DNA from 2 places in the Brucella cytisi genome. Region 1 is predicted to be linked to the other one. Evidence: riboswitches for the same ligand, from Rfam matches in the RefSeq annotation. Region 1 holds a riboswitch; the other holds the start of a gene.

Region 1 (4,213 bases):
TATTGCGTCTGGTCGACCATTTCGACGGTCTGGCGCAGCACCCGGTCTGCCGGGCCTATGTCGGGCGCGCGACGGCACGGCCCGCATTCCAGAAAGCCTTTACCGACCAGATGGAACATTTTGCTGCAGCGGACTGACGCTCTCATTGAAATTAGCATGATCGCGCTATTTCACGCTCAAGTTGCATTCGACAATTCTTAAAAAATTGCTAAACAGAAATTGTGTTAAGTAGTTCCAGTGTTTTTAAATGAAAAGACTCCAAGATTTTGATGAAGTGCGATCTTTATTATGTATAGGAATCGCAATTTTCCATTTTTAATTCCGGGTTACGGTAAATAATGAGATTCTGAATTCTTTTATATTAACATTTTCTTATTTTACCGATGTCTTTTTTAATGTGCCTGGATTATTTCTGGCGAGGCGACGAAATTATCTCTGGAGCTGGCCGCGCTATGTAGCTTTCGTTGGGAAGCGGCTCGCGCGGATTTATCCGCTGCACGTGGTGACGTTCTCCTGTTTCGCGCTACTTTCTGTCCTGACAGCAGCGGGAATTCTGCATCCTCTGGTCGAACCCAGCATGAGCTGGTGAGACGGGCTGCCCCAGTTACTGCTGATTCATAATTGGGGTTTGGGCGCACCTTGTCCTACAATTATGTCAGTTGGTCGCTGAGTGCCCTTTTTGCCATATATCTCGCTTTTCCGCTGTTCGATATGTTGTGTCGTCGTTTCGGGAGCTGGGTTCTTGTCGGTGTGATGGCTGCAGCCGTGGGCGGTGATTATCTGGCGCAACAGCTCGGCGTATTGTCACTCACACGCTTCAATTGTCCGATGCCGGGGTCTTGCGAGCCTTGCCTTCCTTTGTCTTTGGAATGCGGCTTGCTCGCCGGGAACATCCACCGATGCCGGCACCGGCAATCAAGGCATTGCTTGCCGCTTGCCTGATTGTCTTTCTGTTCTATCACCCGGCAAACGGGCCGGACGAACCGCACACGCTTGAAGGCCCCTGGCGGCTGGCCTTCCTCTATGCGGATGTCTATGTGCTTTATGCCGCATCCACTCGGGGCATTTATACACCGCTGCAATGGCGCGGATTCACAAGGCTTTCCCGTTACAGCTTCGGCATCGTCATTCTACATCCTGCGGTCGGAATGGTTTTCTTCAAAGCTGCTCCGCAACGATGGGGCGAGGCGACGGCAGGCGCGGTCCCGCTCATCGCTGCAGGTGTTCTTGCAAGCGTGTTGACTGCCATTGCCTCTTATCACTTGTTCGAAAATCCCGTTCACCGCTGGCTGGTGAAAAGAATTGACGCATGGGTCAGCAGATCGGAAGGCTCAAGCGGGTTTTCTGGTTCTACGCGAAACGGCCTGCCTGTCTCCCGATAGGCAGGCATCCTCACCGGATCGATCAGTCGGTGCGCGACGTACCGCTGTCTTGCCGCATCAGATAGAGCGATGCGCCGATGATCAGCGCCGCCCCCGGCCAGAAGTTGATGCTTGGCGCTGCTGCAAACACGATCCAGCCGAAGATCACGTTGATCGGCAGTCTCAGGTCATCGAACGGTTGCAGATAGACCGCATCCGCTATCGAATAGGCTGCCGTCTGGAAATATTGGGCGAGAGCTGTGAATGCGCCGATGACGATCAATATGGACCAGATTTCGACGCCCGGAGCGGTGATTGCGGACATGCTTAAGCCGGATGCCAGCCAGAGTGCCGCGTTGATGGGTGTGAGCAGTACCAGCATATAGGTCGAAATGCTGGCGGGCTTTTCGAAACGGGTCAGATATTTGGTCATCACCGAATAGCCGGCCCACAACGCTGCGGCCAGAATCGGCAGGAGCGAATAGACCGTATAGGAATCCGACCAGGGTGCGATGATGATCAGTGCGCCAATAAATCCGGTGAATGTGGTCATCAGGCGTGCCGGCGTGACCTTTTCCTGCAGAAAGAGCCGTGCGCACAGGATGACGAAGAATGGCGATGTCATGGACAGCGCGACCACCTGCCAGATCGGCACATGGGTCAGCGCATAAATCCAGACCTGTACGCCAGCGGCAGCCAGCGCGACGCGAATGACGTGAAGACCGAAATGCCTGGTACGCAAGGCTCTCGTGCCGTCGCGAATGAGCAGGGGCAAGGTCAGCACCAGCGCGATCACATATTGCCAGAAGGCGATGATGACGGAGGGAATACCGGTACGCGTTCCCGCCCATTGGGTGGCGACATTGACGGCGGCATAGGCCGAACAGGCCGCGACCATCAGCGCTGCTCCGCGAATGGTCGGTTTCAAAGTTGGCGAAGAGGCAAGTTGACTCAACGGTTTCTTCCTTCGGAGCATTTTGCAGCCAAATGGAAACATTTGACGTCGCATAAATGCGGCAAAACAAATGGACAGAGCGTTCCGCTTCAGGCGGAACTTGCTCTGGCAAGCCTGTTACCTCAGGGTACGGGAAGAAAGACTGCAGGACGAAGACGGCAAGCCGTCCAGCCGAGCATGATTCCAACCTCGTTCTCTCTCATCCGGACTATGACCGTCGGCTTCGGAATTACACCGAATCTGCTGACCCTGACACGTCTGCCGTGTCAGGCGCTCGCGGGCTTCGGACACCTGGTCCGTTACCGCCGGTGGGGAGTTTCGCCCCGCCCTGAGAACTGGATATTTCGTTTGCACCGAAGGACATCAGGATGAACTCCGACGCGGGCTGTAGTTATGTTACGCTTTCCCATAAAGCAAGGTGCAGGCTAGGTTCTGCCTGCCTGTCCGGCAATCACAATTGAGTGCAGGACAACACAAGGGATGAGCCTTTGATAGCCAAGTCACGGGAAAAGCATGGACGTATCGGAAACTCTCTTTTAGAAACTCGTGTCGGAGTTGATCGGGAGAGGGTCTAATTCCACATGGTTCTGGGAGGAATGATGAGCACCAACGCAGTCCCCACGCGGTTTTCGCATGACCATCCGCTATGGCAACCGGATGCGGGGCGCATCGCCGCCAGCAATCTGGAGCAATTCCGTATTCGCGCAGAACAGCGCACGGGCTTGAGCCTGCCGGATTATGCCGCGCTGCATCGCTGGTCGGTCGAGGATCGCGGCGGCTTCTGGCAGCTTGTGTGGGATTTCTGCGAGGTTATCGGCGAGTGTGGCAAACCAGCCCTTGTCGATAAAGGCCATATGCGTGACGCAAAATTCTTCCCCGAGGCACGACTCAACTTTGCCGAAAACCTGTTGCGCCATGAGGGTGGCGAGGAAGCCATCGTCTTTCGCGGTGAGGACAAGGTCGAGCGCCGCCTGACATGGGACGATCTTCACGCGCTGGTCTCGAAACTGCAGCAATTCATGCTGGCGGAAGGGGTTCAGCCGGGCGACCGCGTGGCGGGCATGATGCCCAATATGCCGGAGGCGGTGGCCTTGATGCTGGCCGCTTCGTCCATCGGTGCGGTGTGGTCTTCATGCTCACCGGATTTTGGCATACAGGGCGTGCTCGACCGCTTCGGCCAGATCGAGCCGAAGCTGTTTTTTGCCTGTGACGGTTATTGGTACAATGGCAAGCGCATCGAGGTGGCCGACAAGGTTGCTGAAGTGACGGCAAAGCTGCCGGGGCTGAAACGTGCGGTCATTGTCACCTATCTCGGCGAAGCGGAAGCCGTTGCTGACCGCGCTGAAAAGGGCATTGCGCTTGATGCGGCTCTGGAACCGTTCAAGGCCAAAGACGTCGAGTTTACGCGGCTCCCCTTCGATCATCCACTTTGTATCCTGTTTTCGTCCGGCACGACGGGCATTCCAAAATGCATTGTGCATCGCGCAGGCGGCGTGCTGTTGCAGCATTTGAAGGAACACCGCCTGCACGCGGATATTCGCGACGGTGATCGCTTCTTCTATTTCACCACCTGCGGATGGATGATGTGGAACTGGCTGGCTTCCGGTATCGCCTCCGGCGCTACGCTTTTGCTCTACGACGGTTCGCCCTTCTATCCCGATGGCAATGTGCTGTTCGACTATGCCGCCGCCGAGGGCATGACCTATTTCGGCACTTCGGCGAAATTCATCGACGCGGTGTTGAAAGCCGGTCTGAAGCCCGGCGAGACACATAATCTTTCGGCACTGCGCACGGTGTCCTCGACCGGCTCACCGCTGTCGCCGGAAGGCTTTGCCTTCGTCTATGAAGCGATTAAGCCGGACGTGCATCTCGCTTCCATTTCCGGCGGTACGGATAT
Region 2 (4,213 bases), on a different contig from region 1:
ACCAATGAGGCAAGGCCCACAGCTTAGTGTAATTCGTAAGTCCGACGAAGCCATATGACGGCAGCATTCGGCTATTGGTTAGCGAAAGAACGCCCGTATAGATGATGAAACCATAGACAAACACGAGCACTATCAGAAAGCTCGGGCCCAGAACCAGCTTTGGCACCAGTTCCTGTAATCGGTTGTTACGCTGCATATCTGCGTCACCTTGTTTACGCCACCCGGACTATGCCAAACATCAGGCACAAGTTCCGGACATCTGTTTGATCGGCATTCCAGCGCTTCTGCATTATGCGCGACCGAATGCACCCAATAAGTTCAGTCTGCTGCAATTTCCGATGGAAACATGCAGGCCTTCATCATGCAATTGTTGTTTTGATTTCTGGCCACTAATGCCAGCACTTTCAGATGCGCTGCCAGTATCCTGGGCACCTGAGATAGAAGGCGCCCGGAAAGGACCGGACGCCTCATTGCTGTTATTTCGCACCTTCAACAGCCGACACGAGTTCCTTCACGGCGTCTTCCGAGGACAGCTGACCGTTGAACTGGCGTGTTACGACGTCATAGATCGCATTCTTCACCGCAGCAGGGTTAGCGTAACCATGCGCCATGGAGCCCAGCATCGTGCCTTTTTCACTCGCTTCCTTTTCGTCAGCGATAGCCTTCTTGCCGCAAGCATCGAAGTCGGTATCAGGCACATCGGTACGAGCCGGAGCGGAGCCCTTCACGACGTTGAATGCCGACTGGAAAGTCGGACTTTCAATCGCCGATGCCATTTCAAGCTGTGCAGGAACCTTGTCTTCCGAGACTTTGAACATGGCAAACATATCGGAGTTGAATGTGATAGCGCCCTGGGTGCCCGGATAGCGCATGCAGACGAAGTCTTCGCCCGGCTTCTTGCCAGCCTTGACAAACTCACCCTTCGCCCAGTCGCCCATGAACTGAAGGCCGGCTTTACCTTCAATGACCATAGCTGAAGCCAGATTCCAGTCGCGACCGGAGAAGTTATCGTCAACATAGGAGCGCAGTTTCGTCATACGATCGAAAGCCTGCTTCATCGTATCGCTGCCGAGCGTTTCGGGATCCAGATCGATGAAGGCCTTCTTGTAGAAATCTGTACCGAAAGAAAGTACTACAGCATCAAATATCGTTGCGTCCTGCCATGGCTGGCCGCCATGAGCGATCGGAGTGATGCCCTGTTCCTTGAACTTATCGAGAAGAGCGATCAGTTCATCCCAGTTGGTAGGCTCCTTACCGCCGGCCTTGTCAAGCGCTCCCTTGTTGATCCACATCCAGTTGGTGGAGTGAACATTGACAGGAGCAGCGATCCAGTGGCCGTCATACTTGGCAAACTCCTGCAGAGGAGCCGGGATGACCTTTTCCCAACCTTCCTTGTTTGCGATCTCATCAAGATTACCAAGAGCACCCTGCTCTGCCCAATCGCGGATGTCGAAGCCGAGCATCTGCACTGCCGTCGGAGCATTACCAGCTGTGACGCGCGCGCGCAGTACTGTCATGGCTTCCGTACCACCGCCGCCGGCAACCGGCATATCGGTCCAGCTAATGCCCTTCTTTTCGAGATCCTTCTTGAGAACGTCGAGCGCGGCGGCTTCACCGCCAGCAGTCCACCAATGCAGAACTTCAACATTCTGCTTGTCCTGCGCACTGGCAACAGGGGTCATTCCGGCGAGCAAAGCACAGGCGGCTGTACCCATCGCGGCGAGCTTCAAAAGTTTATGCATGTCTACCTCCCGTAGAAACAAACGAAACTAAAACTATCGGATATCTGGCCAAGCCTTTGCTTCAGCGCAGTAATCCGTCTCGTCATTCCCATCTGCACCTCTTCGGCACAGACCCGAAACCAGCTGCACCTCACAACCAGTTTCTCCTACTCACTGCCGCAATACGATGCGAAAGCTTCCGCTTTCACCTGTGCCCGGCCATCCCTCACGACGCTTTTCCTGAAATCCTCCATCCCACTCATACGCCGCTTAAGCCCAATTGACAACGTTGTCTTTTAAGGATGTTAAATATCCGCAAGACAAGATGTGAACATAGGATAGGCCCAAACCCTGCCAGCGTGTCAATATCTTCCGATAGATAAAACGCGTAAAATTCAATCGATTAAAACTTCAGGTAGAGCCAGCGCCCTGAAAAACGCTTAGAAATTAAAGCATTGCCACCTCAAGGGCAGCGTTTTACATGGTGCCTCCCATCAAACCAGCACTCTAAAATCCCCCTCATCGACCTGAAATGTCGGGAGTATAAAATTTCCCTTATTTTACTGGACAAGCCCGCGAGGAAACCCTAATTTCACGCCGCTCGCACAATGGTGTGCGGGCTTGTTCTCGGGGCGGGGTGAAACTCCCCACCGGCGGTATGAAGCGAAAGTTTCGAGCCCGCGAGCGCCTGAAAAGATGCCGATTCGGCTTCCGTTCAGGGTCAGCAGATCCGGTGAGATGCCGGAGCCGACGGTTAAAGTCCGGATGGAAGAGAGCGAATGAGCGTTAGGATTGCGCCCTTGGCACAATCAATGCGTTCTTTTGTGCGCCCTGATTCTAGTTTCGTGTGGAACCTATGAACCAGAGCTATCCGAACAAGACTTCCTTCAAGATCGCATTCATTCAGGCCCGTTGGCACGCCGATATTGTCGACGAAGCTCGCAAGAGCTTTATCGCGGAACTGTCCGCAAAGGCTGGCACCAATATAGAAGTCGAAATCTTCGACGTTCCAGGCGCCTATGAAATTCCTCTCCACGCCAAAACTCTGGCCAAAACCGGCCAGTATGCTGCCATTGTCGGCGCTGCGTTCGTCGTGGATGGCGGCATCTATCGACATGATTTCGTGGCAACTGCCGTCATCAACGGCATGATGCAAGTCGGCTTAGAGACCGAAGTTCCGGTGCTCAGCGTTGTTCTGACGCCGCATCATTTCCATGAAAACAGGGAACATCATGAATTTTTCCATGCCCACTTCAAAGTGAAGGGCGTGGAAGCAGCCAATGCGGTGTTGCAAGTCGTTAGCGAACGCAGCCGTATTGCCGCACTTGCATAATGATGCTTCGATCGGCCTTTGCGAAAAGGCCGGTCATTCTCCTGCGATACGCTCTCCGTGGGCATAAACGTCGAATTCAACACCTCGCACCAGTGCAACAAGCGTCAGGTTAGCATCTTCCGCCGTTCGAATGGCAAGAGCTGTCGGCGCGGAGATGGCAGCCAAAACCGGCGCGCCGAACATAACTGCTTTCTGCACCATTTCGACCGAAACACGGCTGGTAATCGCGACGATCCCATTTCCCGGTGCAGTACCGGTAAGCAAGACAGCTCCGACGAGTTTATCCAATGCGTTGTGCCGCCCCACGTCCTCACGTACAGCAATAAGCCCCTCGCCTGGCACATAGAACCCCGCCGCATGAACTGCATGGGTCTCAGCATTCAGTTGCTGCTCTTTCGTAAGAGACGCGACAGCCATTGAAATATCGTTGGAAGAGAATTTCCTATCACCTTGTTCCAAAGCCTCAAGCGACCGCAACGCATGGTCGATTGAATCTATACCACAGAGACCACACCCAACGGGACCGGCCATAAACCTGCGTCGCGCGGCAAGCCTCTGCTCGGGGCGTTCGGAAAGTCTGATCTGTAGGTCTATACCCTTTTCAAAGGCTACGACATTAACCGCTTCTATCTCGGAAATATGGTCAACGATATTCTCGGTGAGCGTGAAACCGATCGCGAAGTCCTCAAGATTATCCGGCGTAGCCATCATTACGGCTTGGGTTGAACCGTTATAGCTGACCGCCACAGGCACTTCTTCCGGGACCATTCGGGTGCTTTCGTGAAAGCTCGACACACGATGCGCGATACGTACAGCGCTCTGGCTAACCTTGTGGATCGTCACCTTAATAGCTCCCCTGTCATCGCATCCGTTCTCCCAGCAGTTTCATGTGGCATGAAAACAACTTTAATGTAAGTTGCCACCGGACAAGCCGTCGCGATTTGAGCGGCAAGTGAGGAAAATATGGATATTCGCCAGGTAGACGACAATTATTCAGTCTCGGGCCAGATCGAGCCTGACGACGTACGCGATATTGCAGCGGAGGGATTTCGCACAATCATTTGCAATCGGCCTGACGGCGAAGGCGGCCCTGAACAACCCGAGTTCAGCGAAATTGCACGTGTCGCCGAAAAAGCCGGGCTTGCAACTTACTACATCC

What was found. A riboswitch is a leader RNA that binds a small molecule or an ion and turns the genes downstream of it on or off. The one in region 1 is predicted to bind FMN.
Region 2: it holds a riboswitch for FMN, as region 1 does, so the genes downstream of both, AAE521_RS01715 (6,7-dimethyl-8-ribityllumazine synthase) here and AAE521_RS14200 (DMT family transporter) in region 1, are expected to answer to the same signal.

What each region holds. Positions count from the first base shown of each region.
Region 1 covers NZ_JBCAUP010000013.1:70,469-74,681, reverse strand. The annotation lists gene AAE521_RS14210 (glutathione S-transferase family protein) at 1-137, shown strand, start outside; partial or broken gene AAE521_RS14205 (acyltransferase family protein) at 248-1,382, shown strand; gene AAE521_RS14200 (DMT family transporter) at 1,405-2,316, opposite strand; FMN riboswitch at 2,504-2,656, opposite strand; gene AAE521_RS14195 (acetoacetate--CoA ligase) at 2,916-4,213, shown strand, end outside.
Region 2 covers NZ_JBCAUP010000001.1:354,407-358,619, forward strand. The annotation lists gene AAE521_RS01705 (carbohydrate ABC transporter permease) at 1-196, opposite strand, end outside; gene AAE521_RS01710 (ABC transporter substrate-binding protein) at 477-1,742, opposite strand; FMN riboswitch at 2,341-2,502, shown strand; gene AAE521_RS01715 (6,7-dimethyl-8-ribityllumazine synthase) at 2,578-3,054, shown strand; gene fdhD (formate dehydrogenase accessory sulfurtransferase FdhD) at 3,088-3,897, opposite strand; gene AAE521_RS01725 (protein tyrosine phosphatase family protein) at 4,018-4,213, shown strand, end outside.